One region of the Providencia sp. PROV208 genome, then DNA from elsewhere that is predicted to be linked to it. Evidence: predicted binding sites of a transcription regulator. Region 1 holds the regulator's gene; the other holds the start of a gene.
The links. The regulator ArgR, encoded in region 1, controls arginine synthesis, uptake and breakdown. The targets are predictions, from matches to a motif close to ANTGAATAAAAATACANT.

Region 1 (3,429 bases):
ATTGCTTGAAAAACAAGGCATTGAACTAATTCAAGGATTTGATCCCGCACAGTTAGAGCCAATCCCCGATATGGTGGTGATTGGGAATGCGATGACCCGTGGAAATCCGTGTGTTGAAGCGGTATTAGAGCGCGGTTTACCTTATACCTCAGGGCCTCAATGGCTCCATGATCATGTTCTTCCTGAGCGTTGGGTATTAGCGGTTGCAGGTACTCACGGTAAAACAACAACCGCGGGGATGCTTGCGTGGATCCTCCAAGATTGTGGCTATGAACCTGGCTTCCTGATTGGCGGTGTTCCGGGGAACTTTGATGTTTCTTCCCAAATTGGTAAGAGTCCTTTCTTTGTCATTGAAGCGGATGAGTACGATTGTGCATTCTTTGATAAACGTTCCAAGTTTGTTCATTACAGCCCTAAAACTCTGATTTTGAATAACCTTGAGTTTGACCATGCGGATATTTTTGAAAATCTAGAAGCGATTCAAAAGCAATTCCATCATTTGGTTCGTATTGTACCTAGTAGTGGCAAAATCTTTATGCCTAGTAATGATAGTAACCTCAAACAAGTCATGAACATGGGGTGCTGGAGTGAACAGGAGCTGGTGGGAGAAAACGGCGAATGGCATGCAGTGAAACTCAATCATGATGGTAGCCAGTTTGAAGTGTATTACCAGCAAGAAAAAGTGGGTGAAGTGAACTGGTCCCAAGTGGGTAATCACAATATTCAAAATGGCTTGATGGCAATTGCAGCTGCTCACCATGTTGGGGTTCCTGCGAAAGAAGCCTGTTTAGCATTGGATAAATTTATTAATGCGCGTCGCCGTCTTGAGCTACGCGGTGTTGAGAATGAGGTTAGTGTTTATGATGACTTCGCTCACCATCCAACGGCAATTTTAGCGACGTTAGAGGCATTACGTAGCAAAGTTGGTGGTACTTCACGTATTATTGCTGTGCTGGAGCCTCGCTCAAATACCATGAAAATGGGGATCAGTAAGAATGATATCGCGCCAGCTTTAGGTCGTGCGGATGAGGTCTTTTTATTCCAACCCGCCAATATTCCGTGGATGGTAACGGAAATTGCGGAGCATTGTGTGCAGCCAGCGCGTTGGCACGCTGATATTGATGCTCTCGCCAACATGGTGATTGAGACAGCTCAACCTGGCGACCACATTTTAGTCATGAGTAATGGCGGGTTTGGTGGGATCCATGAAAAGCTACTCGCTGGATTGAAGCGTAAAGCGGAAGCAAAACCGGAAGAGTAATATCAAAACTTCACATAAAAGCCCTAACAGTTTGTTGGGGCTTTTTTATAGTTGCTGAAGAATTTCGGTATTTGCTGAAGCAGGAGGACCTGAACAGCTTAATACCGTACCCTGTATCTCTTTCTTCACGTTGCCTAAATAACAATCTACAGAATCAGTAAATAGATGGAACAGGCATCCGACAGCAATAGCTTTTAATTTCCAAGATGGGAAAAAGAACAGCACAACATAAGCGATTGCCGCCCAAATTGTATGCATAGGATGGAAACCCACACCGCAACGATCAGGATCAAAAATAGGATCCGCAAGAAGATGGTCGAGATCGATAACCATCGTTGAGACCATTAATAATCCAGCAAGCTTCCAATTTTTTCGCCAAAATAAATAGCCAAATAAAAAAGGCACTAAAAAATGGAAACCGTAGTGAACGATGTTTCTTAAGATCTCAAATAACACAGGTTTATCTCGATAAGAATCAGTGGAAGACGGGTCACTATAGTGCCAAAAATGAAAAGAGGGAACTCAGTTCCCTCTTTTTAGATATATAAAGCGACGGGAAAGGACTAAAGTTCTTGTTCAAAGAGAACCTGAATGGCTTCGTACAGTTCGCGAGTCGTAAAATCATTCGTTGGTGTGGAGAAAATCGTATCATCACCAGCGATGCTGCCTAAGATACCTTCAGCTTTGCCGAGGGAGTCTAGCAGTCGGGCGATGAGCTGTGCTGCCCCTGGACTGGTACGGATCACAACGACAGAGTGGTTGTAATCAACATCTAAAACTAAGTTTTTCAATGGGCTAGTAGCAGTTGGGACACCTGGCTCGGTAGGTAAACAATACACCATTTCCATTTTTGCGTTGCGGGTACGTACAGCACCAAACTTCGTTAACATTCTGGAAATTTTAGATTGATTAATGTTTTCGAAGCCTTGCTCTTGAAGCGCAATCACAATTTCTGCTTGGGAGCTGAACTTTTCCTCTTTAAGGAGTGCTTTAAAGGCTTTTACCAAGTCTTCTTGTTTCGACATAGTGCGCATAATTAACCCATCTTTTTGGTATTAAACTGAGCTGTATTATGTGGAAAAGTGCATTTTTATGCAAGATAATTGAGTTTTGATGGTTTAATGAGCGATTTAAGATACGGTTTTTCTGGTAGGAAGCGCGTGATTATCTTAAATTGTTGGTTTGAAATTTAGTTTAAAAATAATTTGGTTTAACAATAAGTTGCTGTGAAAAAAATGTTAAATTATTAATCGGTGATTAATAAAGCATCAAGTAAAATTACATTTGATGTTAAATGCAATAGCAATAAAAACTATTTGTTAAAAAAGTGCCCGTTATCTCATTAACAGATAAGGAATTTGTTTAGAATAGCCCTATTGTGTTGGTGATTTATCTTGCGTTAACACTTCTCTCTAACTGTTAAAGAATTGTTTTTTATAAGTAATATGTTTAGTGCGTAGTCAGATGAATTCATATATTTTAAAGTACAATTAAGGAGTTTTAGAATGAAAGTTGCAGTCCTAGGTGCAGCAGGTGGTATCGGTCAGGCTCTCGCCCTTCTTCTCAAAAACCAGCTCCCAGCAGGTTCAGAACTCTCCCTCTACGACATCGCGCCAGTCACTCCGGGTGTTGCTGCTGATTTAAGCCACATCCCTACAGACGTTAAAGTTGTTGGTTTCGCGGGTGAAGATGCTACACCAGCACTGAAAGGTGCAGATGTTGTATTAATTTCTGCGGGTGTTGCACGTAAGCCAGGAATGGATCGCTCTGACCTGTTTAATGTGAACGCAGGCATTGTACGTAACCTTGTTCAACAAATCGCGGTCACCTGCCCGAAAGCACTGGTTGGTATTATTACTAACCCAGTGAATACTACCGTGGCTATCGCGGCTGAAGTCCTGAAAAAAGCGGGCGTATATGATAAAAACCGTCTGTTTGGTGTAACCACACTGGACATCATTCGTTCAAATACGTTTGTTGCTGAATTAAAAGGCAAGAAAACCCACGAAATCGAAGTGCCGGTTATCGGTGGACACTCAGGTGTGACAATTTTGCCATTACTGTCTCAAATTCCAGGTGTTAGCTTCACTGATGAAGAAATTGCTGCACTGACTAAGCGTATTCAGAACGCGGGCACTGAAGTGGTTGAAGCTAAAGCAGGTGGCGGG
Region 2 (3,429 bases), on a different contig from region 1:
TTTGGTACAGATGAAGGTTTAGCTATTTACTTTAATGGCACAGAGCTACCCGATGAAGTATATGAAAACAATGATATTAATGATTTATTTGACCAACTGGATGAGGCAGTAGAGGATATTGGTGGCATCCACGGTGTTTGGGATGGACCAACTGAAACCGCATTTTACTTTTATGGTAGTTCTTTTGCTGAAATGGAAGCAATTTTACGCCCATTATTAGATGCAAATCCACTGTGTGAAAAGTGCCGCGTCGTTCAAACCGCTTAACTTAACACTAAGTTGTATTAAAGAAAAACCCAGAATGTTGCTTGAACATCTGGGTTTATGATTGCGCATTAAATCGTGTGGCGAATTAATTTTTTCGCCTGTTTCTGGGGACTTAAGCCGCTTGGCTTTTAATATCGAGCATTAATATTTTTGATTTACGCTGATAGTTATAGAGCGCCTGTTTTTTCATGGGGAGCATTTCAATCTCAGCGGGGATAAAACCACGTTCTTGGAACCAATGAATACTTCGGGTGGTTAAGACGAAAAGTTTATCCAATTCCAGTTGCTTCGCTTGTGCCATGACACGCTGTAATAGCTCTTCACCACGAGAGGAGCTGCGGTAATCTGGGTGTACGGCTACGCACGCCATCTCACCAAGTTTTTCTTCAGGGTAAGGGTAAAGCGCTGCGCAAGCGATCACCAAGTTATCCCGCTCAATTATGGTAAATTTATCAATCTCCATTTCGAGTTGTTCACGTGAACGCCTAACTAAAATTCCTTGCTGCTCAAGTGGTCTAATTAACTCTAAAATTCCCCCAATATCATTAATATTGGCTCGGCGAGTTTTTTCAGAGCTTTCCATAACGATTTGCGTACCGATACCATCACGGGAGAATAACTCTTGGATTAACGCGCCATTTTCTTGATAGCTGAGTAAGTGACTACGGCGAACACCTCGGCGGCATGCTGAAGCAGCACCCCGTAAAAAGCGAACGGTTCCAGAGTAATAATCACCTTCTGACTCCAATTCTTGGATTCGTTCTTCAGCTTCATTCGGGAATAGCTCAGATAAGATATTACCTTCTTTATCAGCAACCCCTTGAGATGAGCAAAAACCAATGAGTTTTTCGGCTTTAATTTTAACGGCAAGCTGGGTGGCAATTTCTTCAGAGGTAAGATTAAAGCTTTCACCAGTCACTGAAACGGCGACAGGACCAATCAAAACGATCGAACCGTTATCTAATTGCGCATTGATTGCATCTTCGTTAATGCGACGGATACGACCACTATGGCAATAGTCAATGCCATCATCTACGCCAAGAGGTTGTGCAATGACGAAATTACCACTCACAACGTTAATATGTGCCCCTTGTAACGGTGTATTGCCTAAACTCATTGATAAGCGGGCTGTAATATCTAGCTGTAGAGCACCAGAAGCCTGTTTAACGTATTCAAGAGTATTCGCATCTGTCACACGGGTATGCTTGTGATAAATAGCATCGTAATTATGCTCTGCAAGAATCCCTTCTATCTGAGGACGAGCACCATAAACGACGACTATACGGATGCCTAAACTATGCAATAAACCTATATCATTGACAATGCTAGGAAAATTTTCATGCGCTATTGCTTCACCGCCAAGCATGATAATGAATGTCTTGCCTCGGTGGGCGTTTATATAAGGTACCGAATGGCGAAACTCATCAACCAACTCGGTGCTGCGCTCTTTCATAACTACCCTCTTAACTGAATTTTTATTCGCAATAACTGTATTTTTATTCTTTTTGACAAGAAATATCAAGTAAAAGTTGGGACAATAAAAGTAACAAATTTATTTTTAAGGTTTACATATCTCTAAATATAAATGGATATAATCACAACAATTCAATCTGCATATCAGATTATTGCCAATAAATGTTATTCGACATTTGAGCATCATTAACTATTTAAATTACGTAAATATGGCGTTTATATGGCATTGAATAGATGCGTGCTGGGATATAAATAGAATAGATTGGTAATGACAAAGGATGAAGAACTAGATAGAGTGCGAATTAATCGCTAATATATTATCTCTTATTTTAGATATTATTAAACTTTTCAGGAAATAGATTCGGAATTATTGATGAGTCATCAAGATCACAGCCCATCAAAACGTCGCCTATTGCAAGGTGCGGCGGCAGTCATGCTATTAAGTGTCAGCCCATTTGGATTTGCTGCCAGTAGTAGTGTTGTTGCTGTTCGTATTTGGCCAGCCTCGAGTTATACCCGTATTACTCTTGAATCCAGCATTCCTTTAAAGTATCGCCAGTTTGTTTTAAACAACCCTGAGCGTATTGTTGTTGATTTAGAAGGCGTCCAATTAAATAACGTTCTTAAGAATATGGGAAGTCAAATTCAGTCTCGAGACCCTTACTTAAAATTAGTTAGGGTGGGGCAGTTTGATCCTAAAACGGTACGTTTAGTGTTTGAAGTTAAGAATAAAGTCACACCTCGGTTCTTTACTTTACCGCCAGTAGCTGAGTTTAAACACCGTTTAGTCATGGACTTTTACCCAGGTAAAGGGGTTGAAACCAATGATGATCCGTTACTTGCGCTTCTTGAAGATTACAATAAAGGTGATTTAGAAGAGAGCATGCCTGCACAGGCGAAGAAACCGGGTAAAGCAGGTACGGATAGACCGATTGTTATTATGATTGACCCTGGTCATGGTGGGGAAGATCCCGGTGCGATTGGTAAATATAAAACGCGTGAAAAAGATGTGGTTTTACAAATTGCGCGTCGTTTGAAAACGCTAATAGATAAAGATCCTAAAATGCGAGCTTATATGACGCGTAATGAGGATGTCTTTATCCCATTGAAAGTGCGTGTTGCGAAAGCGAGAAAAATGCAGGCAGACTTATTCGTTTCTATTCATGCGGATGCATTTACGAATCGCTCAGCGAATGGCTCATCTGTTTTTGCATTATCCACGAAAGGAGCGACCAGTAATACGGCGCGTTATCTTGCTCAAACTCAGAACGAAGCTGACTTAATCGGTGGCGTGAGCAAAAGTGGTGATGTCTATCTTGACCATACAATGTTAGATCTGGTGCAAACAGCAACCATTAATGACAGTTTGAAGTTTGGTGATGAAGTCCTGAAACGGATGGGTAGAGTGAATCGGCTGCATAAAAACAAAGTAGACCAAGCTGGTTTTGCTGTATTGAAAGCTCCTGAAATTCCGTCTATTTTGGTAGAAACTGCGTTTATCAGTAACCTAGATGAAGAGCGTAAGCTTAAAACCGCGAAATTCCAACAGCAGATGGCAGAGTCTATTTTTGAAGGGATTAAAGCCTATTTTCGTAATGGTGGCGAGTTAGCTATTCGTAACTAATTATTTGATTTATATATGAAAGAAGGTGGCAAGCTGCAATGTGAGTCGCCTTTTTTATTGATAAA

Region 2: a site for ArgR is predicted at 1,755-1,772, ahead of argA (amino-acid N-acetyltransferase). Genes of this name have one in related genera too.

Annotation. Positions count from the first base shown of each region.
Region 1 is NZ_JAMPNS010000004.1:113,580-117,008, forward strand. Features, by position in the region: gene mpl (UDP-N-acetylmuramate:L-alanyl-gamma-D-glutamyl-meso-diaminopimelate ligase) at 1-1,261, shown strand, start outside; gene PR766_RS03895 (DUF6122 family protein) at 1,307-1,717, opposite strand; gene argR (transcriptional regulator ArgR) at 1,825-2,295, opposite strand; gene mdh (malate dehydrogenase) at 2,767-3,429, shown strand, end outside.
Region 2 is NZ_JAMPNS010000008.1:49,505-52,933, reverse strand. Features, by position in the region: gene PR766_RS06725 (hypothetical protein) at 1-267, shown strand, start outside; gene argA (amino-acid N-acetyltransferase) at 380-1,720, opposite strand; gene amiC (N-acetylmuramoyl-L-alanine amidase AmiC) at 2,114-3,364, shown strand.